Regions from separate parts of the Rhizobium sp. UGM030330-04 genome, predicted to be linked through region 1. Evidence: predicted binding sites of a transcription regulator. Region 1 holds the regulator's gene; each other region holds the start of a gene.
The links. The regulator LexA, encoded in region 1, represses DNA repair genes until DNA is damaged. The targets are predictions, from matches to a motif close to TGTTCNNNNTGTGTTCNG.
Positions count from the first base shown of each region.

Region 1 (8,122 bases):
TTCAGGCCGGTCATCGCCGCACCGACGCCGATACCGGCAAAACCGTGCTCGGTGATCGGGGTGTCGATGACGCGGCGCTCGCCGAATTCCTGCAGCAGGCCTTGGGTGATTTTGTAGGCGCCCTGATATTCGGCGACTTCTTCACCCATGACGAAAACTTTTTCGTCGGCGCGCATTTCTTCGGCCATGGCGTCACGCAGCGCTTCACGCACCGTCGTCATCACCATTTCCGTGCCTTCCGGGACATCCGGGTCGGCTGCGACGTCGATCTTCGGGGCTGCCGGAACCTTGGCGGCTTCCTTGGCAGCGCTCGGCTCTTCGGCAGCTTCGCGAGTCTTGCCGCCGGCGGCATCAGAACCGGAATTTGCGGCTTCAGCCTTCGGCGCGGAAGCGGAAATGTCGTCGGCGCTTTCGCCTTCCTGAATGAGAACGGCAATCGGCGTATTGACCTTGACGCCTTCGGTGCCGGCATCGATCAGCAGCTTGCCGATGACGCCTTCATCCACGGCTTCCACTTCCATGGTCGCCTTGTCGGTTTCGATCTCGGCAATCACGTCGCCTGACGTGACCTTGTCGCCTTCCTTTTTAAGCCATTTGGAAAGCGTGCCTTCCTCCATGGTCGGGGAAAGGGCGGGCATAAGAATTTCTACAGGCATGGTTTTCCCTTTCCCGATCAGAGCAGAATGTCGGTGTAGAGCTCGGATGCATCCGGCTCGGGATCGTTCTGGGCGAAGTCGGCGCTGTCGGCGACGATATCACGGACATCCTTGTCGATGGCCTTCAATTCGTCTTCGCTTGCCCAGCCCTGCTCCAGAAGCCGTGCCTTGACCTGTTCGATCGGGTCATGTTCGGAGCGCATCTTCTGCACTTCGTCCTTGGAACGGTATTTCGCCGGGTCGGACATGGAGTGACCGCGATAACGGTAGGTCAGCATTTCCAGAATGATCGGACCCTTGCCGGAACGGCAATGTTCCAGCGCCTGATCGGCGGCGGCCTTGACGGCGCGCACATCCATACCATCCACCTGGATGCCGGGGATGCCGAAGGACTGGCCGCGCAGCGAGTAGTTCGACTGGGCGGTGGCGCGGGCGGTCGAGGTGCCCATCGCATAACGATTGTTTTCAACGATATAGATGATTGGCAGTTTCCAGAGAGCAGCCATGTTGAAGCTCTCGTAGACCTGGCCCTGGTTGGCGGCGCCGTCACCGAAATAGGTCACGGAGACATTGTCGTTGCCGCGATAGCGGTTGGCGAAGGCAAGACCGGTGCCGAGTGAGACCTGCGCACCGACGATGCCGTGGCCGCCGTAGAAATGTTTCTCCTTGGAGAACATGTGCATCGAGCCGCCCTTGCCCTTCGACAGACCGCCCTTGCGGCCGGTCAGTTCGGCCATGACGCCGCGGGCGCTCATGCCGAGTGCGAGCATATGGCCGTGGTCGCGGTAAGCGGTGATGACCTGATCACCTTCCTTCTGCGACATCTGCATGCCGACGACGACAGCTTCCTGACCGATATAGAGGTGACAGAAACCACCGATGAAGCCCATGCCATAAAGCTGGCCGGCCTTTTCTTCGAAACGGCGGATCAGAAGCATTTCACGATAAGCGTGAAGCTCTTCTTCCTTCGAGAAGTCCGGGCTGTTCTTGCCGGTGAATTCGGTTGCGGACTTTGCCGTTGTCTTGCGGCCGGATACGGTCGCTGGTTTTCGCGGCGCCATTCATCCCTCCCTGAGTTGCCGTTTGAATGGATAGAGTGGCGCGTACCATATGCAAGAAAATGCCATGCAGCAATGCTTTAAACGCATGGCACATATTCACGCTAAGATGCTGTGAATAAATCACAAATGTTAAATTAACCTGATTTCGGTTAATTAGAAATATGTGTTCATGATGACGATTTCGTCCGTACGCGACATATTCAGCTGGTAACGGGAAATCTCATCGATCATGTCCCGCTCCAGCGAACCGTCACTCAACAATTCCACCTGCCGTTCCAGTGCCGTGCGCGCCTGCGTCAGCTTTGCAAGCTCCGCAGTGCGGGCAAGACGCTGCCGCTCCAGCCGCTCCGTCGCCTGAAGGCCGAAGTCGCCATGGATGGAATGATACCCGAAATAGGAAAGAAAAGCGATCGTGATGGCCGGAACGATCAAACGGCCGAATCGTCTCTTTTTATGATGTCTGGTCCACATGCCGCAGAGAAGCCTTAAAACGCATAACGTGAGTCTGAAGACTAAGCCGGATTGTTTAACTATCCGTTGACCTTAAATTCCAATCGGCAAATGGGCATGAAAAAGCCCGCCGGGAGGCGGGCTTAGAACGGTGACGACGCCAGAAGAAACCTCGTCATGCCGGACTTGATCCGGCATCCAGCCACGGCGCGTCTGCGCCGTGAAAGAGTCTCCCGCGATCAAGGACTTGATCACGCTGGACCCCGGATCAAGTCCGGGGTGACGGAGTGCGGATGATACCGCTCACCCCTGAAATGAGCCCGCCAAAGCGGCGGGCTGCATCGTAAAACCAGACGCGAATTATCCGCGCAGAATGGAACGGCCAGCGTAGGCAGCCTGCGGACCCAGCATTTCCTCGATGCGGATCAGCTGGTTGTATTTCGCGAGCCGGTCGGAACGGGCGAGCGAACCGGTCTTGATCTGACCGCAGTTCGTGGCAACCGCGAGGTCGGCGATGGTGGAATCTTCCGTTTCGCCCGAACGGTGCGACATGACGGCGGTGTAGCCGGCCTTGTGCGCCGTTTCGACTGCGTCCAGCGTTTCAGAAAGCGAACCGATCTGGTTGACCTTGACGAGGATGGAGTTTGCGACACCCATCTTGATACCATCGCGAAGGCGAGCGGAGTTGGTGACGAAGAGGTCGTCGCCGACCAGCTGGCACTTATTGCCGATCAGATCGGTGAGCGCCTTCCAGCCGTCCCAGTCGTCTTCAGCCATGCCGTCTTCGATGGAGATGATCGGGTACTTGGCAACGAGCTCCGCGAGGTATTCAGCCATTGCGCCGGATTCCAGCGTACGGCCTTCACCTTCGAGAACGTATTTGCCGTTCTTGAAGAATTCGGTCGATGCACAGTCGAGGCCGACATACATGTCCTCGCCCGGACGATAGCCAGCCTTTTCGATCGACTTCATGATGAAATCGAGCGCTGCCGGCGCGCTTTCGAGACCCGGTGCGAAACCGCCCTCATCACCGACATTGGTGTTGTGGCCCTGAGCGGACAGTTCTTTCTTCAGCGTATGGAACACTTCAGAACCCATGCGCACGGCTTCGCGGATGTTCTCCGCGCCGACCGGCAGGATCATGAATTCCTGAAAGTCGATCGGGTTGTCGGCATGGGCGCCGCCATTGATGATGTTCATCATCGGAACCGGCAGCAGATGCGCGTTCGGGCCGCCGACATAACGGTAAAGCGGCAGGCCGGAAGCTTCAGCCGCAGCCTTGGCGACGGCAAGCGATACACCGAGAATGGCGTTGGCGCCAATACGCGACTTGTTCGGCGTACCGTCAAGCGCGATCATCGTCTGGTCGATCTGGATCTGGTTCTCGGCATCGAAACCGCCGATGGCGTCGAAGATTTCCGTATTGACGGCTTCGACTGCCTTTTCCACGCCCTTGCCGAGATAACGCTTGCCGCCATCGCGCAGCTCAACCGCTTCATGCGCACCGGTGGAGGCGCCCGAAGGAACGGCGGCGCGGCCCATGGAGCCGTCTTCGAGATAAACATCGACTTCAACGGTCGGGTTGCCGCGGCTGTCGAGGATTTCGCGCGCGATGATATCGGTAATGGCAGTCATGGTCTCTCCCTTGGGAATGGAACAGATATTTTCCGTCGCCTGTCTTAGACGATGGCGAAGAAATTACAATGACGGCGGGCGGCAGAAACGGAGCGCCCGCCATTTAAAATCGATTGGCACGAACCGCGCCGGTTCTTCAGGCTTTGGTGATGGTGTCGAAGGCCAGGAGCTTTTCGAGCAGTTTCGGCATGTCCTTCAGGTGAACCATGTTGGGACCGTCGGAAGGCGCATTGTCCGGGTCCTCATGGGTCTCGATGAAGAGGCCGGCCACGCCGACGGCCACGGCCGCGCGCGCCAGCGTCTCGACGAATTCGCGCTGGCCACCGGTGGAACCGCCCTGCCCGCCCGGCTGCTGCACGGAATGGGTGGCGTCGAAGACAACGGGCGCACCCAGCGAGGCCATGATCGGCAGCGAGCGCATGTCGGAGACCAGCGTATTATAACCGAAGGAGGCGCCGCGCTCGCACAGAAGCACATTCGGATTACCGCTGTCGTTCAGCTTGGCCAGAACATTCTTCATGTCCCAGGGGGCCAGAAACTGACCCTTCTTGACATTGATGACGCGGCCGGTTTTCGCGGCGGCAACGAGAAGATCGGTCTGACGGCTGAGAAAGGCCGGGATCTGCAGCACATCCACCACTTCGGAAACGATGGCGCATTGCTCTTCGGTGTGAATGTCGGTCAGGACAGGAAAACCGAACTCCTTCTTGAGATCGGCGAAGACCTGCATGGCGTTCTCAAGGCCGATGCCGCGCTTGCCGGAAAGCGAGGTACGGTTCGCCTTGTCGAAGGAGGATTTATAGACAAGCCCGATTCCAAGTTTGTCACAAAGCTCCTTCAGGACGCCGGCGATCATGAATGCATGTTCGCGGCTTTCCATCTGGCACGGGCCGGCAATCAGCGAAAAGCGCTCGCTGTTGGAGAAAGAAACTTTGCTGGCGCCGTCGCCGGCGGTGACTTTGAGATTGTTCGTAACGCTCATTATTTTTCCTCGAAGGCGAAGGCAACGCCCTGGCCGGGTGCTGCGGGCACCACCAGACGGCCGCCCGTTTCCATGCAGAACACGCCATTAGCAGCAAGCGCCGCCGCTGTCACGGCAAGATCGCCGACGGAAAGGACGATGCCCGCGCCGCGCAGTCCAGCATCACCCTGCCCGGCAACATTCAGCGCATATCCATTGAAGACTGGCTTCTCAGTCAATCTTATGCACGCATTGCCGGTTGCGAAAACCACATCACCGTCCGGTGATATTTTGCCGCCGCAGCCAAAAACCGTCTCTATCAGGCGTGCGGCATTCGGATCATCACCGACAAACAAGACGATCTCGCTGAGACCGGACACACCATTGGCATGGCGCTCCAGCGCCGAGCGGTCGCCCGGCAAGGCCTGCAGCCGCTGGCAGCTGAACAGGAAGAAATCCTCAGCGGAACCGCTCGCAGCAAAAGCCAGCCGGAAGGCTGCCTCGCTCTGCGAACCGTCCGGCATTTTGACCGGACGCGAAAATTCAAAGACATTACCGGCCGTCAGGCCGGAGGCCACGAATCGGTCGTGATCCCCAAGGGCGTCTTCGGTTGCAGCGACGAGAGCGGAAAAACCCTCCCCTCCGACGTGTTTCCGAAAGGCATGATCCCGCCCGGTGAAGACATCTCCTCTGCCAATCGAGGCGTTATATTTAGCCGGGTCAGCAATTGCGAGCGGCTCCAGATAGGTGCCGTCGGAGAAAAAAACACAGGCATTGTGTGTGCCGAACGGATGGAGAGCCGCCGGCGCGACCGTAAACCCAAGGTTTGCAAGGCGATTGGCGGCGACGTCGAGACGCTCGACGGGCAGTACGAGATGGTCGACGCGATAGGGTTTCGTCATTTTCCTGCTTCCTGCTGTCGGGTCCGGCAAGGCGACACCGGAACAGTCCCAGCGGCAGAAAAGCACAATTGCGTGCTTTCAGGCAAATCATCAAAACAACAGATGGCAGCTTCACGAAATTTTAGGGGATTGCGGAACACATATGGAACATATAGTGTTCGTTCTGTATTTGTTTCGCGATCTCCACTACGATTCTCAAGGGTGTTTTCCTCATGCTCACGCGCAAACAGCAGGAATTGCTTCTCTTCATTCATGAACGAATGAAAGAGTCCGGCGTGCCGCCCTCCTTCGATGAAATGAAGGACGCACTCGATCTTGCCTCCAAATCCGGCATCCACCGGCTGATCACCGCCCTCGAAGAGCGCGGATTCATTCGCCGGCTACCGAATAGGGCGCGAGCGCTGGAAGTGATCAAGTTGCCTGAGGCCTATACGCCGGGTGCGCGGCCGCAGCGCGGCTTTTCACCGAGCGTCATCGAAGGCAGTCTCGGCAAGCCAAAAGCGCCGGAACCGGCCCCTGCCCCCAAGGCGCCCGCCAACGATCTCGGCGGCGCCGTTACCGTGCCGGTCATGGGCCGTATTGCCGCCGGCGTTCCGATTTCCGCCATCCAGAACAATACCCATGATGTGGCCGTACCGGTGGACATGCTGGGCTCGGGCGAACATTACGCTCTCGAGGTCAAGGGCGATTCGATGATCGAGGCCGGCATTTTCGATGGTGACACCGTCATCATCCGCAATGGCAATACCGCCAGCCCCGGCGATATTGTCGTGGCGCTGGTGGATGACGAGGAAGCGACGCTGAAGCGCTTCCGCCGCAAGGGCGCCTCCATCGCGCTGGAAGCGGCCAATCCTGCCTATGAGACCCGCATATTCGGGCCGGACCGGGTGAAAATTCAGGGCAAACTGGTCGGACTGATCCGCCGTTACCATTGATCCGTACAGGCCGCCATCTTCTCGGGGCGAACATCGCCCTGGTGAAGAGACATCCATTGAGGATGGCGGCAATTTCGCTCGTTGGCTGACTATGCGGAAACCGGGCTGACACATTCATCCCGGGAGCAGTTTCATTCCGTACCGCTGAGCATCGGTTGCGGTCTTCATATGATATTGCGGCTTCGATTTTAGCCCGGCCTGTTGCGTTCCGTGCGTCATCCGCATGGAATTTCGGTAACGCTGCGAGGTATCCGGCCTGCGTGATGGGCTTGACGCCCATCCGTCACTTGAATGCTGACATTGATCGTTGAGCAGCCCGCCGCCACTCATCAAAGGCGTTTATGGGTGCCATGGATTATTTTCGATATTCCGCAGCGCTCCGACAGGTATAGAAATGCGCGTCATATCCGGGAGACAAGCCATGTATGATCTTTATATCGCCAACAAGAACTATTCCTCATGGTCGCTGCGGCCGTGGGTCCTGATGCGCACGCTCGGTATCGCCTTCGATGAGAAACTCGTTCCGTTCGGCGAAGGCGTCGCCTTTTCCAACTTTTCGCCGACGGGCAAGGTGCCCTGCCTTGTCGACGAGGGAGTGACGATATGGGAATCGCTGTCGATCGCCGAATATCTGGCGGAAAGACATCAGGGTATCTGGGCGAGCGACAAGCAGGCCCGGGCATGGTCGCGTTCGGCTGCGAGCGAAATGCATGCCGGCTTTTCCTCGCTGCGCAATCTCTATCCGATGTCGGTCGGCATTCGGGTCAAGCCGAAAGGCGGCGATGCCGGGCTTGCGGCCGATATCAAGCGCATCGATACGCTGTGGAGCGAAGGGCTGACAAAATTCGGCGGCCCCTACCTTGCCGGTCAGAAATTCACGGCGGTGGACGCTTTCTTTTGCCCTGTCGCATTCCGTTTCCAGACCTACGGTGCCGATCTTTCACCGGGCGCGAAAACCTATTGCGACCGGCTGCTCGCCCTGCCCGCCATGCGCGAATGGTATGAGGCCGGATTGAAGGAAATCTGGCGCGATACGGCGCATGAAGAGGAGATCGGCGGTATTGGCGAGTTGACTGCCGATCTTCGCCTGAAGGCCTGAGGACCTGTGCTGGCGATGGTCACTGCGACGTCGCCAGCAACTGCCGGACCTTTTCGGGTACATCGTGCTCGAAACGGCCGCTCTTCCAGTCATAATAGCGGTGTTCGCTCCACGGCCTGTCCGCCCCTGCGATGGCTGCGCGCAGCCTTCCGACCACCGCGGACTGCTCGCTGCCCGCAAAGTTCATTTCCACCGAACCGATACGCCGCAGAATATCACGGTTGAGCAGCAACGCTCCCGAGCGGCACTGCGAAAACGAGGTTCTGCGGGAAACAACGACTATATCGGCGATGTCGCAGGCTTTTCCGGCAAACCGGCCGTCCTCAAGAACGACGATCCATTCGCCGCTGCCCGCCCGCGCCACGCACCATATGCCTCTCATGCAGGTGAAGACACCCGGCTCGGCATCTTTCAGGGCCGCCG
Region 1 is NZ_QKML01000012.1:76,542-84,663, forward strand. It holds gene N434_RS18415 (pyruvate dehydrogenase complex E1 component subunit beta) at 1-656, opposite strand, end outside; gene pdhA (pyruvate dehydrogenase (acetyl-transferring) E1 component subunit alpha) at 674-1,717, opposite strand; gene N434_RS18425 (FtsB family cell division protein) at 1,871-2,188, opposite strand; gene eno (phosphopyruvate hydratase) at 2,528-3,802, opposite strand; gene kdsA (3-deoxy-8-phosphooctulonate synthase) at 3,939-4,784, opposite strand; gene N434_RS18440 (VOC family protein) at 4,784-5,665, opposite strand; gene lexA (transcriptional repressor LexA) at 5,878-6,600, shown strand; gene N434_RS18450 (glutathione S-transferase family protein) at 7,022-7,699, shown strand; gene N434_RS18455 (ComEC/Rec2 family competence protein) at 7,719-8,122, opposite strand, start outside.

Region 2 (8,122 bases), on a different contig from region 1:
GCACCTCCAAGCTGCTGGAATGGGCGGCTGCCAAAGGCGAGACATGGGACGCCTGCGTCGTGGGGGAGCCGACCAATCCCGACCAGCTGGGCGACATGATCAAGATCGGCCGCCGCGGATCGCTTTCCGGGCGGATCACGGTCCATGGCGTTCAGGGCCATGCCGCCTATCCGCATCTCGCCGACAACCCCATTCGCGGGCTGCTGCAGCTGACCCAGGCGCTGATGCATCCGCCCTTCGATCACGGCACGGATAACTTCCAGCCATCCAATCTGGAAGTAACGACCTTCGACACCGGCAATGCCGCGACCAATGTCATCCCCGCGCGGGCGACGGCGGCCTTCAACATTCGTTTCAACGACACATGGACAGCCGAAAGCCTGCGAGCGGAAATCATCCGCCGTCTCGATGCAGCCGCGGCCAATGGCGAGCTTCGTCCCGAACGCAGCCCGGTCAAATACGAGATCGTCTGGGCAGACCGCCCGGCGCATGTCTTTTTGACGCGGAACAATTCGCTCATCTCCTCGCTTTCCGGCGCGGTTGAGGCCGTTACCGGCAAGGAGCCGAAACTGTCGACCACCGGCGGCACCTCGGATGCCCGCTTCATCAAGGATTATTGCCCGGTGGTGGAATTCGGTCTCGTCGGACAAACGATGCATATGGTCGATGAGCGTGTGGCGGTTGCCGATCTCGAGACACTGACGCGCATCTACGAAACCTTTATCGAACGATGGTTCGCCCATGCCGACGGCAAGTGAAGTAAGGCTCTATCTGAAAGGTCTGTGGCTTCTGCTGCTCGGCGACCATACCGGCGCGCGTTATCTCGATCTGACCGAGCGTGGCATGGCACGATCCTTCTATTCCGCCCTGTGGTGCCTGCCCGCCATGCTGGTTTCCTGGCTGTGGCTGCGCGCGGCCTTCCTCGCCGGATGTCCACCGGGCACCGGAACCGGGCTGATCTTCTTTTTCCGTCTGGCGATGGTCGAGGCCATCTGCTGGATCGTGCCGCTGCTGCTGATCGGCATGCTGTTATACGCCTTCGGCGCACGGGAGAAATTCGCACCGCTCGTCACCACCATGAACTGGCTGTCGCTGCCGTTTTCCTATGCCTATGCGGTTCTGATCCTGATCGCATTCTTCCTGCCGCCCCTGCAGGGGCTGATCGCCATTCTGTGGCTGGCGCTGCTTCTGTCGCTGGTCTTCGCCTTTTCGCGGATCGTACGGTTTTTCATCCGTGACCAGTCGCTGCTCGTCTCCGCCATCGTCATGACGCTGCTGGTGCCGGGCATGCTTCTGTCGGAGGCGCTGCAGCGCTTTCTCGGCGTTTATCCCACCTGACCTTTGCCGAGAGCTTCAGCGGCCGGAGCGGACGATCTCGCCGTCTTCTTTCACGAATTCCCCGATATCCGGGTTCGGCAGAATTTCCAGCACCACCTCCGAGGGCCGGCAAAGCCGCACACCCCTGGGCGTTACCACGATCGGGCGGTTGAGCAGGACCGGGTGGGCTTCTATGGCGTCAAGCAACGCATCATCCGTTACGGTTTCATCCTGCAGCCCCAACGCCGCATAGGGCGTTCCCTTTTCGCGCAGCAGGGCCCTCAGCGGAACCCCGATGCGCACGGCAAGATCGCGTATCTCGTCTCGCGCAGGCGGTGTTTTCAGATATTCTATCACCACCGGTTCGACGCCGGAGGCCCTGATCATCGCAAGCGTGTTGCGCGAGGTTCCGCAGGCGGGATTATGATAGATCGTCACCGTCATTGCTCATCTCCATGCGCGGGCGTCGAGGCTCGATTACGTCTGGATAATCGACCTGCATGAAATAAAGGCCATCCGGCGGTGCGACGGGGCCGCAGGCCTTGCGGTCCCGCGCTTCCAGCGCGGCTCGCACATCCTCCGGCGTCATTGTCCCTTCGCCTGCGAGTTTCAGCGTACCGGCGAAGGAGCGTATCTGGTTGTGCAGAAAGCTCTGCGCCGTCGCACGGATTTCGATGAGGTCCCCGTTGCGCGTCACATCCAGCCGGTCGAGCGTCCGGATCGGGCTGTTTGCCTGGCAATGGACCGAGCGAAAGGTGGTGAAATCATGCCGACCGACGAGCATCTGCGCGGCGGCATGCATAAGCTCATGGTCCATGTCCTTCGACACCCACCATGCCCGCTTGCGTTCCAGCGCCAGCCGGGCCTTACGGCAAATGATGCGGTAGAGATAGTGACGGCGGATGGCGGAAAAGCGGGCGTCGAAATCCTCCGTCACCGCCGCCGCATCCAGAACAGAGACAGCCTCTTTCGCCATGGCCAGATGCGCGTTCACGGCATTGCGAAGCTTGTAGGGTTCCCAGTCGCGGGAAAGATCGACATGAATGACCTGCCCCACGGCATGCACGCCGGAATCGGTGCGGCCCGCACCGCGAATGGAGACGCTCTCCCCGGTCAGTGACCGGACCGCAGCCTCCAGCGCACCCTGAACCGAGGGGCCATTATCCTGTCTCTGCCAGCCGAAGTAAGGCGTGCCGTCATATTCGACGGTCATGCGGAAGCGTGGCATCAGCCGAGCCTCGTTGTGGCAGGGACCGGCGTGCCACGCACGAAATCGGCAGCAGACATCGGTTTGCCGCCCGCCTTCTGCAGACGGGTAAGCCGCACGGCATCGCTGCCGCAGGCGATCGTCAGGGCGTCATCAAGCACCGCACCCGCTTCCCCCATGCCGCTTGCCAGTTCGGAGGCGAGAACTTTCACCCGCTCCGCCTTGCCGCCGATTTCCATTTCCAGCCATGCGCCTGGGAAAGGCGACAGGCCGCGAATATGGTTGTGCACATCCTGCGCGGGACGGGAAAAATCGATGCGGGTCTCGCCCTTGTCGATCTTCGCGGCGTAAACAACGCCCTCTTCCGCCTGCGTGACGAGAGGCAGGTCGCCGGCTTCCAGCTTGTCCATCGCCTGCCGCATCAATCGCGCGCCTGCCAGCATCAGGCCGTCGTGCAATTCGCCAGCCGTCATATTTTCGTCGATCGCGACCTTTGCGGTTAGCGCGACAGGGCCGGTATCCAGCCCCTTTTCCATTTTCATGACCATCATACCGGTCTCGGCATCACCGGCCATGATCGCCCGCTGGATGGGGGCCGCACCGCGCCAGCGTGGCAGCAGCGAGGCATGGCCGTTATAACAGCCGAGGCGCGTGCCGGAGAGGATCGCTTCCGGCAGCAACAGCCCGTAGGCGACGACAACCGCCACATCCGCATCAAATTCGCGGAACCGCTGGCGATCTTCCTCAGATTTGAAGTTCACGGGCGTCAGCACGGGAAGCCCCAGCAATTCGGCCGCCTGATGCACCGGAGACTTTTGCAGATCGAGACCACGGCGACCGCCGGGACGCGGCGGCTGGGTATAAACGGCCACGACCTCGTGGCCCGCCTCCACCAATGCACGCAGAGTGGGAACGGAAAAATCCGGCGTGCCCATAAAAATGATGCGAAGAGCCATCGTCGCCCCCTGCCCTGTCTTCCGTTCCGGCCCCCAGAGGGGAGGGATCAGATCTTTGCGCGGGCCGCTTTCGTGAATTTCTTGATGACCATGTCGCGCTTGAGCCGCGAAATATGGTCGATGAAGAGAACGCCGTTCAGATGATCGATCTCGTGCTGCAGGCAGGTGGCGAGAAGCCCGTCCGCCTCGACCGTCTGCTGCTTGCCGTCGCGGCCGACATATTGCACCGTGAGCGACGCGGGACGCTCCACCTCGGCGTAATAATCGGGGATGGAGAGGCAGCCTTCCTCATAGGTCGAGACATCGTCCGAGACCTTGAGGATTTCCGGATTGATGAAGACGATCGGGGTCTTTTCCTCGCCTTCACGCGCAACGTCGATCACCAGCATACGGCGCGCCACGCCGATCTGAATGGCGGCGAGGCCGATGCCCGGCGCATCATACATGGTTTCCAGCATGTCGTCGGCAAGGCGCAGCACTTCGGCATCCACCTGTTCGATGGGCTTCGATTGCTGGCGCAGCACGGGATCGGGCAAAATGATAAGCGGTTTGATAGTCATGGCTTCCCATAACGTATCTCTCGCGCCGAGGAAATAAAAAACACGAGGGTGAAAACGGCCTGCGGCATCCGCCTTGCCCGACTCATTTCCGCCGCAGGAATGTTCTTGTTTTGATCTTCCGAATCACAAGAAACCTGCTAGATTTAATCATGAGCATAGATTTCTCCGTTCTCCTCGATCCAGCCCTGCGTGCCGGTTCCGTCGATATCAGTTTCGGCGCGCTGCTCGCGGCTCTGGTTTTCGGTCTGGCAACGATCTGGCTGGTTACGACGAACCGCACGAAAAAAGCGGGTGCCGATGGCGAAATCTCCGATCTCCTGAAAACACAGTCCGAACTGCATGGCCGGATCGCGGCCATGGCGGAAACGCTCGGCACGCGCCAGACCGAGATGAGCCAGACGCTCAACCAGCGCCTCGACGGCATGTCGCAGCGCCTTGGCGAAACCCTGACGGAACAGACCCGGTCGACGCATGAAAATCTGAGCCGCCTGCAGGAGCGTCTTGCCGTCATCGATGCGGCACAGGGCAATATTCAGGATCTGGCGAAGGATGTGGTCGGGCTGCAGGCGATCCTGTCCAACAAGCAGACGCGCGGTGCTTTCGGACAGGCGCGCATGGAGACACTGATTGCCGACGCCCTTCCCGCCGGCGCCTTCCAGCTTCAGCCAACGCTTTCGAACGGCTACCGGCCGGACTGCACCATCAAGATGCCGAACAATGCGCCGCCACTCGTCATCGACGCCAAGTTTCCGCTGGAGGCCTGGAACGCCATCAAGGCGGACGAGACACCGGAAACCAAACGCGCCGCCGTGCAGCAGTTTCGTCGCGATATGGAAGTGCATATTCGCGACGTGGCCGAGAAATACCTCATTCGCGGCGAGACACAGGATACGGCCTTCATCTTCGTGCCGTCCGAATCGATCTTCGCCGATATTCACCAGCATTTCGAATATCTCGTGCAACGCGCCCACCGCGCCCGCGTGGTCATCGTTTCACCATCGCTGCTGATGCTGTCGGTGCAGGTTATCCAGTCCGTACTCAAGGATCAGCGCATGCGCGAGCAGGCGCATCTCATTCAGGGCGAAGTCGCCCTGCTTATGGACGATGTGCGGCGGCTGGACGACCGGACGCGCAAGCTGCAGGCCCATTTCGGGCTGGCGCAGAAGGACATCGACATGATGCTGATTTCCTCCGACAAGGTGCTGGCGCGCGGCCAAAAGATCGAGGGCCTCGATTTTTCGCCAAGCGAAAAGGAGAGCGCACCTGGGGAAATCGAGCAAACGCGACGCTTTGCGGAGAACAGGGCGGGAACGGCCAAGTTGCGGGTGGTTGACGACGAGTGATCGCCTCGGGCAAAGTCGCCGCCTTGCTTGAATTTTATACGGACATGCCCGCCATGATTACTGTTTTCGGCTCCATCAACATGGATCTCGTCGCCACCGCCAAACGCCTGCCCAAGCCCGGTGAAACCGTGACGGGAGAGACCTTCTCCACGGCCGCAGGCGGCAAGGGAGCCAACCAGGCACTGGCCGCACGGCGCGCTGGCGCCACGGTCAAGATGGCGGGGGCTGCGGGTGACGACACCTTTGCCGCACCGGCATTGACGTTGCTGCGCGACGCCGGCACCGATCTCTCATTGGTCAAAACAGCGCCCGGCCCGACGGGAACGGCGGTGATCCTTATCGGTGAAGGCGGGGAAAACATGATCTCGGTCATTCCCGCCGCCAATGGCGAAGTCTCCGCATCCGACGCCGCAAAGGCCGTGGCGGAAATGTCGGCAGGCGACATTTTGATACTGCAGTTCGAGATACCGGCGCCCGCCATCGAAGCGGCGCTGACGACAGCGAAGGCGAAACGCATCACCACCGTCATCAATACTGCGCCGCTGACCGGCGACGGGCCGCGCCTTGCCGGCCTTGCCGATATCGTCATCGCCAACGAAACCGAGTTCGAACTGTTGATCGGCAAGAACGGACTTTCCGCTTCCGAACGGGAAACCGAACTCAAGGCCCTGCATGACAGGACCGGCCAGACATTGATTGTCACGCTTGGTGCGGACGGCGTGATCGCCATGCGCGACGGCAAGGTCTACAAGGCGTCTGGCCTCAAGATCGAGCCGGTCGATACGGTTGGCGCAGGCGATACCTTCTGCGGTTATCTTGCCGCCAGCCTCGATCAGGGAATGGATTTCGAAAAGGCGCTGAAGCGCGCTGCCGTTGCCGGCTCGCTCGCCTGCACCCGCGCGGGTGCCCAGCCCTCCATTCCGCTTGCCGCGGAAGTGGACGCGAATATCTGATATTCGCGCCGCCTGTGACTATCAACTGCGGATGAAGGTGAGATAGGCCGAGCTGCGGCCTTCTTTTTTCGCCTTGTTCTCGTAACGCGTGCCCGGCCAGTTGGCATAGGGCGTGCGCCAGTCGTCAGCGCTTGTCGCCGTCCACTCGAAGCCGCCATGCCGGGCGCAATGCTGCAGCGTCCAGTTGACGTAAGTATCGATATCCGACGCGAAGCAGAACTTGCCACCGGGTTTCAGAACGCGGTGGAAGCGGGCAAGATTGACGTCAGAAACGAAACGGCGCTTCCAGTGCTTCTTCTTCGGCCATGGATCGGGATAGAGAAGGTCGATATGATCGATCGAGCCTTCCGGCAGCCAGTCCAGCAATTGCGTCGCATCATCATCGTAAAGGCGGATATTCATCAGCTCGCCTTCGCGCACGGCCGCGAGCAGCTTGGCCATGGAATTGACGAAGGGCTCGACGCCGATGAAACCCGTTTCAGGGTTTTCGACAGCACGATGGGCAAGATGTTCGCCGCCACCGAAACCGATCTCAAGACGGATCGATTTTACATCCGCGGGAAAGAGAGCGGCAAGATTACGCGGCGGCGCGCTTTCCAGATCGATTTTCAGCAAAGGCAGCAGGTTCTCGATCGTATCGATCTGCTGATTGCGAAGAGGCTTTCCCTTGCGCCTGCCAAAAAACGCTTCCGTTGCGCGCGAGCGCCGCTCTTCCGTCATCTCATACTCTCAAGAACAAATGGTTTTAACCCGCACAGAGCCACATGTGGCGCTGTGCGGGTTATAAAAAGTGCAGACGGTATCTCTCAATCGCCGTCGAATGACAAGGGCGATATCCCGTACATGCATTTTCCGGACGTAAAACCGCTATGCAGCTCTTTACCGGGAATGCTTCAAGCGCTCAAAGCTTCCTTGAGCGGCTTCACCAGATCGAGCTTCTCCCAGGAGAAGGAGCCGTCACGACCGGCCTTGCGGCCGAAGTGGCCATAAGACGAGGTCTTGGCGTAGATCGGCTTGTTGAGATCGAGGTGACGGCGGATACCCGAGGGCGAAAGGTCCATGACCTTGCGGATCGCGCCTTCGACCTGATCTTCGTTGACCTTGCCGGTGCCATGCAGATCGACATAGATCGACAGCGGCTGGGCGATACCGATCGCGTAGGAAATCTGGATGGTGCAACGTTCGGCAAAACCGGCAGCCACGACGTTCTTGGCAAGGTAACGGGCGGCATAGGCGGCGGAACGGTCAACCTTCGTCGTGTCCTTGCCGGAGAATGCGCCGCCGCCATGGGGAGCCGCACCGCCATAGGTGTCGACGATGATCTTGCGGCCGGTCAGGCCGGCATCGCCATCGGGACCGCCAATGACGAACTTGCCCGTCGGGTTGATATACCACTGGCAATCGTCAGCGATCTTCAGGTCACCCAGAGCTTCGCGGATATAAGGCTCGACAACCGCGCGAACCTTCTTCGAATCCCAGCTTGCATCGAGATGCTGGGTAGACAGAACGATGGATACGGCTTCGGCGGCCTTGCCGTCGATATAACGAACCGTCACCTGGCTCTTGGCATCCGGGCCAAGTTTCGCCGCTTCGCCTTCGCCGCTCTTACGGGCGGTGGCGAGCAGCTGCAGGATACGGTGGGAATAATAGATCGGAGCCGGCATGAGGTCCGGCGTTTCCTTGCAGGCGTAACCGAACATGATGCCCTGGTCGCCGGCGCCCTCGTCGCCCTGCTTGTCGGAGGCGTTATCCACGCCCTGCGCGATGTCTGCGGACTGCGGGTGCA
Region 2 is NZ_QKML01000001.1:286,747-294,868, forward strand. It holds gene dapE (succinyl-diaminopimelate desuccinylase) at 1-758, shown strand, start outside; gene N434_RS01415 (hypothetical protein) at 742-1,338, shown strand; gene arsC (arsenate reductase (glutaredoxin)) at 1,354-1,761, opposite strand; gene truA (tRNA pseudouridine(38-40) synthase TruA) at 1,739-2,545, opposite strand; gene fmt (methionyl-tRNA formyltransferase) at 2,545-3,480, opposite strand; gene def (peptide deformylase) at 3,528-4,040, opposite strand; gene N434_RS01440 (DNA recombination protein RmuC) at 4,190-5,383, shown strand; gene N434_RS01445 (ribokinase) at 5,437-6,336, shown strand; gene trmB (tRNA (guanosine(46)-N7)-methyltransferase TrmB) at 6,358-7,056, opposite strand; gene metK (methionine adenosyltransferase) at 7,230-8,122, opposite strand, start outside.
Region 2: a site for LexA is predicted at 4,141-4,158, ahead of N434_RS01440 (DNA recombination protein RmuC). Genes of this name have one in related genera too.

Region 3 (8,122 bases), on a different contig from region 1:
CCCTGTCGGCAAAGGCGGCTTTGAGCCGCCGCAGGCGAAGTGCGCAAAGATCATCCGCGAGGTCAGCGAGCAGCACCACAATCAGGCCTTCGCCATAGGCAACGAGATCGTCCCAAGCCAGCCGGCATTTGCCCTTGCCGCCCCTTTTCTTGCCGATGGAAAGCAGCCGGCAAAGCCGCCCGTAAGCCGGGCGATCCATGGGATAGGCGAGCACGGAAAGATCGTCATCCAGATCGAGCCGGCAACCGATGATGAGGCGGATGCCATGATTATGGGCGGCTTCGTAAGCGCGGGGAATGCCCGCAAGACTGTTGCGGTCCACGATACCCAGCGCCTCGATGCCGAGATTTTTGGCCTGTTCGAAAAGCTCCTCGCAGGAGCTTGCACCCCGCAGGAAGGAAAAATGCGTGGTCACCTGCAGCTCGGCATAACGGGGCGTATTCATGCGAAGACCCCGTGAATGAACCAGCCCTGCGAACCCGTCTCGGCATGTTCGCCATCACCGGAGCGGAAAATCCAGAAGCGCTCGCCACCTTCGTTTTCCACCATGAAATAATCGCGCACGGCGGCCTTTTCCCGGTCGCGTTTCCACCATTCGCCGAACACCCGTTCCGGCCCATCGGCGCGCCGCACGTTATGGCGCACGCCTTTCCAGAGGAAATAACGCGGCGGATGGTCGGGCAACAGCGCCAGCGTCTCGATGGGTTCAGGCCTTGCAAAAAGCCTGACCGGACGCGGCCAGTGGCCGGGCCAGCCGAGCGTATCATCAGGCGCAAGCGCCGCAACTGAAGTAAGGGAGCGTTCCGGCACATCGCTTGCCACCGCCGCATAACGATAGACCCGGTGGCCGCGATTGAGGATGACATCGACCGTATCGGCGATTTCCGCACGGCCTTCCTCCAGAAGCGAGGAACGGGCCTGCGCGGCGACAAGCGGCTCGGCATGGGTGGCGGTCAAAACCATCATCTCGATGCCGAAGCCGGGATCGATGGTGTCGATACGGTCGGTCAAAAGCCGGACAAGCTGTTTGACATCGCGCACCGGTCTGGACGTGCCGGCCCGTATGGCCTGCAGACCGCTATCAACCCGGTGCAGCACCAGATCGACCCGGCGCGCGCCGAGGCCGCGCTTTTCCAGCGCGACGCAAAGTTCGGCAACCAGCTTTTGGCTATAACGGGCAATCGTTTCCGCCGCCGCGATGGGTTCGGGAAAGGCGCGCCGCACCTCCACCAGATCAGCCACCCGCACCGGTTCGATGGGTTCGCCGATCTCCCCGAGCGCCTGCGAAAGACGGCGGACGAGTTCTGGGCCGAAACGCAGGGTCAGCGGCGCGCGCGGAGCTTCGGCAAGCTCGCCGATGCTGCGGAAACCGAGCACCTTCAGCCCGGAAACGATACGCTCCTCCAGCCTGAGCGTAGCAAGCGGCAAGCCGCTGATCGCCGCGCGCTGCCCGCCCGGCGGCACGATGCTGATTACCTCAGGGCTAAACCGCGCCAGCGCATGGGCCGCACCCCAGCTATCGGCAACGGCGGCGCGGGCGGCAAAGCCGGCGGCATGCAGGCGGTTGACCATGCCGCTCAGCATCAGCGTCTCATTACCATGCAGATGGTCCGCACCCGTCGTGTCCAGCACCAGCCCGTCGGGTGGGTCGGCGGCGACAATCGGGGCATAGATGCGCAGGAAATGAAAGGCCAGCTGCTGCAGGGCGCGGGCATCACCAGCCGCATCCAGATCTTCAACGAGAAGACCCGGCACCAGCGCCTGCGCCTTGCTGACCGGCGTGCCGGGGCGGATGCCCGCCGCCTTTGCCGCCTTGTCGAGCGCCAGCACCAGCCGGCGGCTGCCCTGACGGCCGATCATGACTAGCGGCTTTTCAACCGGCGGCGCGTTCTGCCCCAAAAGACGCCGGAAACGATCCGTCGGCCATGTCGGCAGGTAGAGCGAGACGACCCTTTGCATCACAGGCTTCCACTTCAAATTCGGCACTTTCGCCGCCGCGACATCGCAAAAGTTCGAGAAACCAGCGCGGCCTGCCCACCCCCGGCACCGGCAGGGGGGATGAAGGCCGCACGGAGATGCGCCAGCGGGTCACCGCCGCCGTCGGCTCACCGAACAGCGCCGCATCGGCTTGACGCCGGAAGCGGCGGATGACGATGCCGGTAACCCCAGAGGTTTCCGCCGCCAGCTGCAGCCGCCGCGAGGCGGTCATCGGCAGTTTCGCCACTTCACCCATCACCGCGCCGAAACCATTGCAACGCAAGCCCTCCTCGAAACAGTCGAGCACGCCTTTCTCATCGCGGCATTCAACGATGATGAGCCGGTTCTGCGACAGGCCGGCCTGTGTCAGACCCGGCATGAACAGATCCCGCCGGGTGACACACCATAAAACCTTGCCGGAAAGCCGTGCCGCCACACCGGCAGCAAACAGCGCTGCCGCTGCCCCATCGGCAGCGCCATTGCCGCCGCCGCTCACCTCATGCAGGCAACCGAGCTTCAGCCCGCCTCCCGGCAGGTGATGGTCGATGGCATCCACGCCGAAAGGCAAGCTCTCGTGCAGCCGCTCAGGACCGTTACCGATCCTTTCCAGCCTTTCACGCAGCTCTTCGACAACGAGCAACTGATCCGCGCGCTTTTGCATGGCATGACAGGTTTCAATTCCGGTTATTCATCTTTATTGTTCTTGTTTTGTTCCTATTTCAGCGAAGAGTCAAGCAACAGGCTGCCGCTCATCAACAGTTTGCACGGGAAGAGAGGATTAAGCCCTTGCAGCGCTTCGTCCCGCCGTTAAAACGGAATTGTCCGCTCGCTGCCGTTCTTCTCACGAGAACCGATGCGCCACGGACATCAGGGTTTTGGAGGAAACCGCCGATGATCGCCAGCATTCTGATTGCCGTGGTTGCGGCCATCCATATTTACATCGTCATTCTGGAAATGCTGCTGTGGGAAAAGCCCGCCGGCCGCAGGGCCTTCGGTCTTTCGGCGGATTTCGCGCGGCAGACGAAAGTGCTGGCCGCCAATCAGGGACTTTATAACGGGTTTCTGGCAGCCGGGCTGATCTATGGGCTCATGCAGGGCGATACCGGGCTGAGCTTCAAGGTCTTCTTCCTCACCTGCGTTCTGGTGGCCGGTATTTTCGGTGCCGTTACCGCCAATACCATGAAGATCCTGTTCATTCAGGCGCTGCCCGCCCTTTTGGCACTTGGCGCGCTCTGGATTGGAGTATGAACCGATGACAGCATGGAATGACAGCCGCGCCACAGACGCCCTCAACCGGATTTTCATGGCGGCAGTCGCAAGCGCCGATCCGGCAAAGGTGCTGCAACACCACCTTCCCTCCCCGCCCAAAGGCCGCTGCGTGGTGGTGGGGGCGGGCAAGGCCTCGGCTGCCATGGCCGCAGCGCTCGACAAGGCCTGGGCGGATGTCGATCTCTCCGGTGTGGTGGTGACCCGTTATGGCCATGCCGTTCCGGCCGGCCGTATCGAGATCATCGAGGCTTCGCATCCCGTGCCCGATGACAAAAGTGCTGAGGCGGCAAAACGTATTCTCGCCGCCGTTGAAGGCCTGACCGCCGAGGACATGGTGATCGCGCTGATTTCCGGCGGCGGTTCGGCGCTGATGGTCGCCCCCGCCGAAGGCATGACGCTTGCCGACAAGATGGCCGTCAACCGTGCCCTCTTGGCCAGCGGTGCAACGATTTCGGAAATGAACGCCGTGCGCAAGCACCTCTCCCGCATCAAGGGCGGACGGCTGGCGCTGGCCGCCAAGCCGGCCAAGGTTGTTTCACTGCTGATTTCCGACGTGCCCGGAGACGACCCCTCCGAGATCGCCTCCGGCCCGACGGTTGCCGATCCAAGCGACATTGAAACCGTGCGGGAAATCGTCTCGCGTTATGAACTCGATCTTCCCGAAACCGTGCGCAGGGTGCTGGAAAAAGGCGAGGAGACACCGAAGGCCGGCGATATCGATGAGGATGTCAGGATGATCGCGGCCCCCTCGCTTGCCCTGCAGGCGGCGGCGGAAGAGGCGGTGAAACTCGGCCTTACACCGCTCATCCTCGGCGATTCCCTTGAAGGCGAATCCAGGGATGTCGGCGCCGTCATGGCCGGCATCGCCCTTTCCGCCAGCCGCAAGGGCCTGCCAGTCAAAGGCCCGGCCGTTTTGCTTTCCGGCGGCGAAACCACGGTCACGATCGGCAAGGGACCGGCCGGCAAGGGCGGCCGCAACACGGAGTTCCTGCTGAGCCTCGCGCTGACGCTGAAGGGTGCGGACGGCATCTGGGCCATTGCCGGCGACAGCGACGGAATAGACGGCGTGGAGGATGCGGCGGGCGCGGTGGTGACACCGGACACACTTGCCCGTATGCGGGCTGCCGGTGTCGATCCGCGCCAGTCGCTCGTAGGCCACGACAGCTACACGGCTTTCAAAGGCGTCGGTGATCTTGTCGTGACGGGGCCGACGCTGACGAATGTGAATGATATCAGGGCGATTTTGATCGGGTGAAATCCGGGAGCGTTCGAGCCGGCTGGTGCCCCTCCGGTGCGCGCATCACGGAGGAGAGCCGTTTTGACTATACCCTCGGACAGGAGTAATCTGACGGGATATCCTTTGGAGCCTCAGCCATGCGTTCTGGAGTGCTCATATCTGGCCTGATCATGGCCCTTGTTCCAACTTTGGCGGATGCCCATAATTGCAAATGCCGAAATCGCGGCGTCATGTTCCAGCTTGGCCAGACATCCTGCCTGAAGGTTGACGGCGGCTCTTATCTCGCGCGCTGCGAAATGAAGCTCAATGTCTCCTCCTGGACCAAGGTTCAGGACGGTTGCCCCGTGACGGAACGGGCGCAGTCGACATCGTCTAGCGCTTATCAATAAGTCTTGCACCCCAGTCCACGAAAGAGCGAGCGCATCCCGCTTGTTTCTTCTGCCCGCCGGGGAGAGGTCCGCGGCAGCGGGATGAGGGGGCGCGGCCAGCGATAAACCGAGAGCTTGCCCCTTCATCCGACCCTTCGGGCCACCTTCTCCCCCGACAGGGAGAAGAATACGCGGCAACCTCGTTTTACAGCTTCACCCAGCCGCCGTTCTTCTTGCCGGACTCGATGCAGGCGGTGACGAAGGCGACACCTTTAACGCCGTCATCGACGGTCGGGTAAATGACCGCCTTGTCCAGCGCCGAGCCGGTGCGGCGGGCCTCGATGGCATGCGCCGCCTCGGTATAGATGGTGGCGAAGGCTTCGAGATAACCTTCCGGATGGCCGGACGGAATGCGGGTGACACGGGCGGCAGCGGCCCCAGCGCCAGCACCGCCGCGGGTGATCAGCTGCTTCGGCTCGCCGAGCCTTGTGAACCAGAGGTAATTGGGATCGGCCTGCGTCCATTCGAGGCCGGCCTTGTCGCCATAAACACGAACCTTCAGCCCGTTTTCGTGACCCACCGCAACCTGGCTGCACCAGAGCAGCCCCTTGGCGGCCTGCTTGCCGCCCTTTGGTTTAAAGCGCAGCATCACATGGGCATTGTCATCCAGACGACGGCCTTCGACGAAGGTGTGCACATCCGCCGCCAGCTCATCCGCTTCCAGACCGGAAATGAAGCAACCGAGATTATAGGCATGGGTGCCGATATCGCCGGTGGAACCGCCGACGCCCGATTGCGCCGGATCGGTGCGCCAGACGGCCTGTTTCGCACCGGTCTGCTCCACCGCTTCCGTCAGCCAGTCCTGCGGATATTCCATCTGCACCAGACGGATTGTGCCGAGTGCACCGGACTGTACCAGTTCCCGCGCCTGCCGCACCATCGGATAGCCGGTATAATTATGCGTCAGGATGAACAGCGCATCGGCCTTGTCGGCCACCTGCTTCAGCTTTTTGGCGTCCTCCAGGTTGGAGGTCAGCGGCTTGTCGCAGATGACATGGATGCCGCGCTCCAGAAACGCCTTGGCGGCCGGATAATGCACATGGTTGGGCGTGACGATCGCCACCGCCTCGATGCCGTCTTCGCGAAGAGCCTCTTTTTCGGCCATTTCCTCGAAAGAGCCGTAGCAGCGCTCGGGATCGAGCCCCAGCTCACGGCCGGAGGCGAGGGATTTTTCCGGCGTTGAGGACAGGGCCCCCGCCACGAGATCGAAGCGATTGTCGAGCCTTGCTGCCATACGATGGACGCCGCCGATAAATGCGCCCGAGCCGCCACCGACCATGCCAAGACGAATCCGCTTGTTCGCCTTGTCGGTTGTCTTTCCTTCAATAGCCATAATAACTCCCCTGAAATGCTCTCAAAGCCCAAGCATACGGCGGTTGGCCGCATCGTCGGTGCCGCCAGATGCGAAATCGTCAAAGGCTTTGTCCGTGACGCGGATGATATGCGCCTTGACGAATTCCGCCCCGTCGCGGGCGCCGTCTTCAGGGTGCTTCAGCGCGCATTCCCATTCAACCACGGCCCAGCCGTCGAAATCATTGGCCGCCATTTTCGAGAAGACCGCACCGAAATCCACCTGCCCGTCGCCCAGCGAACGGAAGCGACCGGCGCGCTCCACCCAGCCCTGATAACCGCCATAAACGCCCTGCCGGCCGGTAGGGTTAAACTCCGCATCCTTGACGTGGAACATCTTGATGCGGTCTTTGTAGATGTCGATATTGTCGAGATAATCGAGGCATTGCAGCACGTAATGCGACGGGTCATAGAGCATGTTGGCGCGGCTGTGGTTCTTTACGCGTTCCAGGAACATCTCGAACGTCACGCCATCATGCAGGTCTTCGCCCGGATGGATTTCGTAGCAGACATCCACGCCCTGCTCATCGGCATAATCTAGGATAGGCGTCCAGCGTTTTGCCAGCTCGTCAAAGGCGGCTTCGACCAATCCCGCCGGACGCTGCGGCCACGGATAAACGAACGGCCAGGCAAGAGCGCCGGAGAATGTGGCATGTGCCTTGATGCCGAGGTTTTTCGAGGCTTTCAGCGCAAGCTTCACCTGCTCGACGGCCCATTGTTGCCGGGCCTTGGGGTTGCCGCGCACTTCAGGCGCTGCAAAGCCATCGAAGGCCTCGTCATAGGCGGGGTGAACGGCAACCAGCTGGCCCTGAAGATGGGTGGAAAGCTCGGTTACCTCAACACCGTTCTGGCGTGCCACGCCGGCGAACTCATCGCAATAATCCTTCGATTCCGCCGCTTTTTTGAGATCGATCAATTGCCCGGCCCATGTCGGCACCTGCACGCCGGCATAACCCTTTTCCGCCGCCCATTTGGTAATGCCATCCCAGCTGTTGAAGGGTGCGGCATCACCGGCAAACTGGCCGAGAAAAAGACCCGGCCCCTTGATCGTTCTCATAAAATAACCTCCCTGTATCGATACAGTTGAGCGGTAAAACCGCTTTGACTCCCAGCGCCAAGCTAACCGCTCGTAATTTTCAGACAAGCCCCAAAAGCGGAGGGGCGAGAGAATTTCGCTATTTCACTAAAAAAGCGAAGTAGGCTTAAAGCGCCAGCCCGCTGGCCCTGTCGAACACATGCACGCGCTCATGATGCACGGTGGCGGCAAAGGGTGCGTTGACCTTCACCAGCTGCTCGCCATCCACCACGGCCGTCACCTGATCACCCGCCAGTTCAAAGACCACATGGGTCTGCGCACCGGTCGGTTCCACCAGCACGGTGCGGCCGGAAAGCGAGATATCGCCGCCAATGGTCGAGCCGATATGTTCGGGGCGAAGCCCGATCGTCACCGGCTGGCCGCGCTTGACCTTGCGTGTCGCGGCAATGCGGATCGCGGTGCCGTCCTTCAGCCGGGCGGCGGGCTGATCGCCCTCGCCATCGACCACGCATTCGATGAGGTTCATGGCCGGGGAGCCGATGAAGGCGGCAACGAAGAGATTGGCGGGTGTCTTGTAAAGTTCCAGCGGCGTGCCCTGCTGTTCGATGCGGCCGTGATTAAGCACCACCACCCGGTCCGCCAGCGTCATGGCCTCGATCTGGTCATGGGTGACATAGATCGACGTCGTGCCAACTTTCTGATGCAGCGCCTTGATTTCACTGCGCATCTGCACGCGCAGCTTGGCATCGAGGTTAGAGAGTGGCTCATCGAACAGGAAGACCGCCGGGTTGCGCACCACGGCGCGGCCCATGGCGACGCGCTGGC
Region 3 is NZ_QKML01000016.1:107,688-115,809, reverse strand. It holds gene N434_RS22200 (error-prone DNA polymerase) at 1-445, opposite strand, end outside; gene N434_RS22195 (Y-family DNA polymerase) at 442-1,959, opposite strand; gene N434_RS22190 (ImuA family protein) at 1,874-2,638, opposite strand; gene N434_RS22185 (DUF1304 domain-containing protein) at 2,869-3,225, shown strand; gene N434_RS22180 (glycerate kinase type-2 family protein) at 3,230-4,501, shown strand; gene N434_RS22175 (hypothetical protein) at 4,621-4,872, shown strand; gene N434_RS22170 (Gfo/Idh/MocA family protein) at 5,057-6,244, opposite strand; gene N434_RS22165 (sugar phosphate isomerase/epimerase family protein) at 6,266-7,318, opposite strand; gene N434_RS22160 (ABC transporter ATP-binding protein) at 7,464-8,122, opposite strand, start outside.
Region 3: a site for LexA is predicted at 2,676-2,693, ahead of N434_RS22190 (ImuA family protein). Genes of this name have one in related genera too.

Region 4 (8,122 bases), on a different contig from region 1:
CGCCCGGAGGCGGCGCCCGAAGCTGCTCCCGAGGCCGCGCCGGCCGAACAGCAGCCGAAGGAGCGCCCCCGCAAGCCGGAGCGTGCCGAGCAGCCAGCAGGCGAGGGTGAGCAGCGTCCGCGCAAGGAACGTGCGAAGGAGCCTGCCGCCGAGCAGCCTGCCGCTCGCCCTGAAAATGCCGAACAGCCCGCCAAACCGACGCCGGAGAAAAAGCCGCAGGTAGAGGAGAAGGCGTCCGAGCCGGCCGAAAAGGCCGTTCCGGAGAAGAAGCCCGCAGCCCCCGAGCCCGCCGCGAAGGAAGCTCCTGTTCCGACGGAAGCGCCGACCCCTGCGCGTCCGCCGGCACCGGAGGCCCAGCCTAACCCTGCGCCGGGCCAGCAGCCTTCCGAAAAACCGGCCGAAGGGCAGGGCAGGACGGAGCCGGCAGCGCCGCTGCCGGGTACTCCGACACCTCCGCCGAGCGGTGCTGCCACCGGACAGGCGCCTGCCGGTGAGCCCGTTCCCAACCAGGTTGCCGTTCCGCAGACGGAAGCGCCGCCGATGACGAAGGAAGAACTGGACAAGGCCAAGGCGGTTGCCAAGGACCCGTCCAAGACCGCCGATACCGTCATTCTGCCGGTCGACAAGGGCGCGGCCGTTCTCGACAGCGACAAGGAAGTGGAACGCTCCGGCAACAATCAGGCCCGTGAGCAACGCCGTCGCGAGCGCGAACAGGCTGGTGACGTGAAGGTTCCGACCTCCGACGCCGAGGCGCAGCGCGCCGGTGCCGCCGAAGGCAAGACCCCGCCGCCGCCCGTGAAAATGGAGGCGATCACCTCCCAGCAGGGCGAGCGCATTGACCGCCGTCCGCAATATGAGCGGCCGGAAGGCGTGCGCGAATGGCAGCCACGTGAGGGCCGCCCGCGTGACCGGGATCGTGATCGCGATGCGCCGATCATCCTGCAATTCGGCGACCGTGTCGTGGTGCGTGGCGATGACAACCAGCGCTTCATCCGTGATGGTGGCGAGCCCTATTACGAGCGTCTGCCGGGCGGTCGCGTCCGCGAAACCGTGGAGCGCCGTGACGGCACGCAGGTGGTGACGATCCGCAATCGTTATGGCGACGTGATCCAGCGCTCGCGCATCGACGATCGCGGCCGGGAATATGTGCTGTTCTACGCACCGGAACTGATGGACGATCCGGACCGCGATTATGTCTATCGTGATCCGGGCCTCGACCTGCCGCCGATGCGTCTGCGCATCCCCGTCCGCGACTACATCATCGATACCTCGAGCGATCCGGACCGCGATTATTACCGCTTCCTGGAGCAGCCGCCGGTCGAGCCGGTGGAGCGGGTCTATTCGCTGGACGAAGTGCGGTATTCGGCCCGTATCCGCGACAAGGTGCGCCGTATCGACCTCGATACGATCACCTTTGCCACCGGCAGCGCCGAAATTCCGATGGCGCAGGCCCGTTCGCTGCGCAAGGTGGCTGACGCGATCAACAAGGCGCTGGAAAAGAACCCGGCCGAAACCTTCCTGATCGAAGGCCATACCGATGCCGTGGGTTCTGATGAAAGCAACCTCGTTCTTTCCGACGAGCGCGCCGCTTCCGTTGCCAACGTGCTGACCGATGTCTACGGCATCCCGCCGGAAAACCTCGCGACGCAGGGCTATGGCGAGCGTTACCTGAAGGTCCAGACACTCGGCCCGGAGCAGCAGAACCGCCGCGTCACGATCCGCCGTGTCACGCCGCTGGTGAAGCCGGTCGCGCAGAACTGATTGGGTTCTGGCAGGAAAACAAAGGCCCGGAGAGCGCAAGCTTTCCGGGCTTTTTTGTTGATTACTATGTCCCCAGCGCCGAGGCGTTTGACGAAGTTGGATCATCCGCAATCCGTCACCCCGGATCTAGTCCGGCACGACAGATGAGAGGTTTTCGAACCCTACCATCGCCCACAAACTTGAGGATGATCCCAACCTCGGCGGTTAGTCCAGCGCCACGGCGATTTCCGCCGCCAGCCGCGCATTGTTGCGCACCAGCGCGATATTGGTCTCCAGGCTGCGGCCGTCCGTCAAGCGGAAGATATCGCCGAGCAGATAGGGTGTGACCGCCTTGCCGGTGACTTCGTCGCGCTCGGCATGGGAGATGGCGCGGTTGATGTAGATTTCCATCTCCTCGCGCGGGATTTCGTCTTCTTCCGGCACGGGATTGGCAATCAGCATGCCGCCCTCGATGCCGAGCTGTTCGCGGGTCGCCTGGAAATTGGCGATCGCCGCCGGGCTGTTCAGCGAGAGCGGGCTCGGCAGGCCGGAGGAGCGCGACCAGAAGGCCGGGAATTCTTCAGAACCGAAGGTGACAACAGGCACGCCATTGGTTTCGAGAACTTCCAGCGTCTTTGGAATGTCGAGGATTGCCTTGGCGCCGGCGCAGACGACGATCACGCCCGTCCTGGCCAGCTCGGTCAGATCGGCGGAGATGTCGAAGGTCTCTTCCGCGCCTTTGTGCACCCCGCCGATGCCGCCGGTGGCGAAAACGCGGATGCCGGCGCGGGCGGCGGCGATCATGGTGGCGGCAACCGTGGTGGCGCCCGTGCGGCGCTCGGCGATCGCGAAGGCGATATCGGCGCGCGAGACCTTCATGGCATCGGTGGTCTGGGCGAGCGCCTCAAGCTGGTCTTTCTCAAGGCCGATATGCAGGGTGCCATGAATGACGGCGATGGTGGCCGGAACCGCACCCTGATCGCGGATGATCTGCTCGACGCTTTCCGCCATCTCGATATTGCCGGGATAGGGCATGCCATGGGTGATGATGGTCGATTCAAGGGCGACGATCGGCGCGCCGCGCTGCTTGGCGGCGGCGACTTCCTGGGAATAGACGATGGGAAGGAGCGGGGAGATGGGGCGGGTCATTTCGTTTGTTCCAATTTACACAAGCGGGTTCATGCCAGCATTTCGGCCTGGGGAACAAGCCCCAACATGGCTTCGACACTGTCTTTTGATAGGTCCTGGGAGGTGGCGAAGGGCGATTGCACGGTGATGGCGGCGGCAGCCGCACCCTGCCTCAAGGCTTCCGCAATCGTCTTTCCCTCGGCGATGGCGGCAAGGTAACCGGAAGCCATGGCGTCACCCGCGCCGGTCACGTCCTTTACATCATGGATGAGGGGCGGGTGGAGGATCGCCGTTTCGGTCTCGCTGAAGGCCACCACTTCGCTGGCGCCACGGGTGACGACGCCGCCGGCAAGCCCGGCCCTGCGCAGAATGCCTGGCCACTCGCGGACGTCAGCCGCCGTCTCGCCGGTCAGGGCGCGGGCCTCCGCCTCGTTCATGAAGAGAATGTCGATATCGCCGAGCGCCTCCTTCAGCTTCACCGCCTTGGCGGGCGAAATGGCGATGGCCGCGAGCGGCTTTTCGCAGGCGCGGGCGACAAGGCCGAGCGCCTTCAGCGTGTCATCGGGCAGATTGGCGTCGCAGAGCAGGATATCGCTCGCCGTGATCGCCTCGCGCACGGCACGCACCTTCAGGCGGCGGGGGGTGAAAAGCTTGTAGAGGTCCATATCGGCCAGTGCGATGACCAGATTGCCATCGCGCTCCAGAATGGCGGTGTAGCTTGGTGTGCGGCGGTCGAGGAAGGTGAACGGCGTATCCTCCACGCCCGCCTGCCTTGCGGCCTCCGCCACCGCTTCGCCGGTCACGTCGCCGCCGCGCGGGGCGATGATGCGGACATGAAAACCGAGTCGGGAAAGATTGCGCGCGGCGTTGAAACCGCCGCCGCCGGCCTCTTCCATCCACGAGCCGGGATTGCTGGCACCCGGCGCCGTCTCGGTCTCGATCATGCCGCGCCGGTCGATATGCGCGCCGCCCAGAACGAGTATTTTCTTCACGCTTGCGTTTCCCTCTTTCGCGCATGGAAAGGCCGGACGATTCGGGCCTCACCGCGGGTCGATCACTTTTGCGCCGGTCCGGCCGTCACGATTGGAACCGGAAAAAACAAAAGTAGAACAAACCACTTATCGCTATTTGTTTTCAATATGCTGGCTTAGCCTTGCGAAATGAGAACAAATAGAGTACATACCATTTCCATACTGCTTCATTGCCTGTGCGGCTTCAATAACCTAAAGGTGGTTCGGATGGCACAAAATTCTTTGCGTCTCGTAGAGGATAAATCGGTGGATAAAAGCAAGGCACTGGAAGCGGCGCTCTCCCAGATCGAACGGTCGTTCGGCAAGGGATCGATCATGAAGCTCGGTTCCAATGAAAACGTGGTTGAGGTGGAGACCGTTTCGACGGGATCGCTCAGCCTGGATATCGCGCTCGGCATCGGCGGCCTGCCGAAGGGGCGCATCATTGAAATTTACGGTCCGGAAAGCTCGGGTAAGACGACGCTGGCGTTGCAGACCATTGCGGAAGCCCAGAAGAAGGGCGGCATCTGCGCCTTCGTCGACGCCGAACATGCGCTCGATCCGGTTTACGCCCGCAAGCTCGGCGTGGATCTGCAGGGCCTTCTGATCTCGCAGCCGGATACGGGCGAGCAGGCGCTGGAAATCACCGATACGCTGGTGCGTTCCGGCGCGGTTGACGTGCTGGTCGTCGACTCCGTTGCGGCGTTGACGCCACGGGCGGAAATCGAAGGCGAAATGGGCGACAGCCTGCCGGGCCTTCAAGCGCGTTTGATGAGCCAGGCGCTGCGCAAGCTGACCGCGTCGATCTCCAAGTCGAAGTGCATGGTGATCTTCATCAACCAGATCCGCATGAAGATCGGCGTCATGTTCGGTTCGCCGGAAACGACGACGGGTGGTAACGCGCTGAAGTTTTATGCCTCCGTTCGTCTCGACATCCGTCGTATCGGCTCCGTCAAGGAGCGCGAAGAGGTTGTCGGCAACCAGACTCGCGTCAAGGTCGTCAAGAACAAGATGGCCCCGCCCTTCAAGCAGGTGGAATTCGACATCATGTATGGCGAAGGCGTTTCCAAGACCGGTGAGCTGGTCGATCTCGGCGTGAAGGCCGGTATCGTCGAAAAATCCGGTGCCTGGTTCTCCTATAACAGCCAGCGTCTGGGGCAGGGGCGTGAAAACGCCAAGACCTTCCTGCGCGACAATCCGGAAACGGCCAATGAGATCGAGCTGGCGCTGCGCCAGAATGCCGGTCTGATCGCTGACCGCTTCCTGCAGAATGGCGGCCCGGAAGCCGGTGATGGCGACGGCGACGAAGGCTGACCCTGTCCCTGAAACGAGCCCGATGCTGAAAGTCGGGCCTGCATTTCCAGACGGAACGGTTGATGAAAATGGGCCTTGCGACTTGCCTCGCACGGCCCTTTTTGTTTGCCGATGCGTCTCCGCGGGCCGGCATGGCTGGACAGGGCACTATGCGGACGATAAAAGCCAGTGATTTTGCAATATAGCCATCATTTCCGATGGCGATGATGGACTCCAGCTGTGAGCGGTGTGTGGGCATGAGCGGTGTGAATGAAATTCGGTCGACCTTTCTCGACTACTTCAAGAAGAACGGACACGAGATCGTGCCCTCCAGCCCGCTGGTGCCGCGCAACGATCCCACACTGATGTTCACCAATGCCGGCATGGTGCAGTTCAAGAACGTCTTCACCGGTCTTGAAAGCCGTCCTTACTCCACGGCCGCCTCGGCGCAGAAATGCGTGCGTGCCGGCGGCAAGCATAACGACCTCGACAATGTCGGTTATACCGCCCGTCACCACACCTTCTTCGAAATGCTCGGCAATTTCTCCTTCGGCGATTATTTCAAGGAAGAGGCGATCACCCATGCCTGGAACCTGATCACCAAGGAATTCGGCATCGACCGCAACCGCCTGCTGGTCACGGTCTATCACACCGACGACGAGGCCTTTAACCTCTGGAAGAAGATCGCCGGTTTCTCCGACGACCGCATCATCCGCATTCCGACCAGCGACAATTTCTGGGCGATGGGCGATACCGGTCCCTGCGGCCCCTGTTCGGAAATCTTCTACGATCACGGCGATCATATCTGGGGCGGCCCGCCCGGTTCGCCGGAAGAGGACGGCGACCGTTTCATCGAAATCTGGAACCTCGTCTTCATGCAATATGAGCAGCTGACGAAAGAAGAGCGCATCGACCTGCCGCGTCCGTCGATCGATACCGGCATGGGTCTCGAGCGCATTTCGGCGCTGCTGCAGGGCAAGCACGACAATTACGATACGGACCTGTTCCGTGCGCTGATAGCTGCTTCCGTGGAAGCGACCGGCGTTCCGGCCGAAGGCGAAAAGCGTGCCAGCCACCGCGTCATCGCCGATCATCTGCGTTCGTCCGCCTTCCTGATTGCCGATGGCGTTCTGCCGTCGAACGAAGGTCGCGGTTATGTCCTGCGCCGCATCATGCGCCGCGCCATGCGCCATGCCGAACTTCTCGGCGCGCGCGAGCCGCTGATCTACAAGCTGCTGCCGGCGCTGGTGCAGCAGATGGGCCGTGCCTATCCGGAACTGGTCCGCGCCGAGGCGCTGATTTCCGAGACGCTGAAGCTTGAGGAAACCCGTTTCCGCAAGACGCTGGAACGCGGCCTGTCGCTGCTCTCCGATGCCACCTCGACCCTGCACAAGGGCGACATGCTGGATGGCGAGACTGCCTTCAAGCTTTACGACACCTATGGCTTCCCGCTCGACCTGACGCAGGATGCGCTGCGCGCCCGCGAAATCGGCGTCGATATTTCCGGCTTCACCGATGCGATGGAGCGCCAGAAGGCGGAAGCCCGTTCGCACTGGGCCGGTTCCGGCGACAAGGCGACCGAAACCGTCTGGTTCGAGCTGAAGGAGAAGCTCGGCGCGAGTGAGTTCCTCGGTTACGACACCGAAACCGCCGAAGGCGTCATCCAGGCAATCGTCAAGGATGGCAAGGCTGTCGACAGCGCTGCCGATGGTGAGACCGTGCAGGTCGTCGTCAACCAGACGCCGTTTTACGGCGAGTCCGGTGGCCAGATGGGCGACACCGGCGTGATCTCCGGCGACAATGGCGCCTTTGCCGTTTCCGATACCCAGAAGAAGGGCGAAGGTCTCTTCGTGCATCTGGGCACGGTATCCAGGGGCGGCCTCAAGGTTGGCGATGCCGTTCAGCTGACGGTCGATCACGGTCGCCGCTCGCGTCTGCGCGCCAACCATTCCGCCACCCATCTGCTGCATGAGGCGCTGCGTGAGGTGCTTGGCACCCATGTGGCACAGAAGGGTTCGCTGGTTGCGCCCGAGCGCCTGCGTTTCGACGTATCGCATCCGAAGCCGATGTCGGCCGAGGAGCTGAAGGTTGTCGAGGATATGGCAAACGAGATCGTGCTGCAGAACTCGCCTGTTGTCACCCGCCTGATGAGCGTCGATGACGCCATTGCCGAGGGCGCCATGGCGCTGTTCGGCGAAAAATATGGTGACGAGGTTCGTGTTGTCTCGATGGGCACGGGTCTGCATGGCGCGAAAGCCAACCGTCCCTATTCCGTGGAACTGTGCGGCGGCACGCATGTGGCCGCCACCGGCCAGATCGGCCTTATCCGCATTCTCGGCGAAAGCGCCGTTGGTGCAGGTGTGCGCCGTCTCGAGGCCGTGACCGGGCAGGGCGCGCTTGCCTATCTCGCCGAGCAGGATGAGCGGGTGAAGGCGCTGGCGTCTTCGCTGAAGGTACAGCCGGGCGATGTTCTGTCGCGCGTCGAGGGTCTGCTCGACGAGCGCAAGAAGCTGGAGCGCGAGCTTGCGGATGCGCGCAGGAAGCTCGCCATGGGCGGCGGTTCATCGGATGCCGGCGCAAGCGACGTCAAGCAGGTCGCAGGTGTCAATTTCCTCGCGAAATCGCTGTCGGGCATCGATGCCAAGGACCTGAAGGGTCTTGCCGATGAGGCGAAGGCCAATCTCGGTTCCGGCGTCGTGCTGCTGATCGCCGTTTCCGAAGACGGCAAGGCAAGCGCTGTTGCAGCCGTAACCGAAGATCTGACGGCCCGTTTCAGCGCCGTCGATATCGTCCGTACCGCTTCCGCAGCCCTTGGCGGCAAGGGCGGTGGCGGTCGCCCGGATATGGCGCAGGCCGGTGGCCCGGATGGCGCCAGGGCGCAGGAGGCCATCGAAGCGGTGGCCGCGGCACTGGCCGCATGATCCGGAACAATTCATGAAGGCGGGGTTTTA
Region 4 is NZ_QKML01000004.1:58,048-66,169, forward strand. It holds gene N434_RS07275 (OmpA family protein) at 1-1,761, shown strand, start outside; gene N434_RS07280 (pseudouridine-5'-phosphate glycosidase) at 1,966-2,889, opposite strand; gene N434_RS07285 (carbohydrate kinase family protein) at 2,919-3,860, opposite strand; gene recA (recombinase RecA) at 4,107-5,192, shown strand; gene alaS (alanine--tRNA ligase) at 5,429-8,092, shown strand.
Region 4: a site for LexA is predicted at 3,963-3,980, ahead of recA (recombinase RecA). Genes of this name have one in related genera too.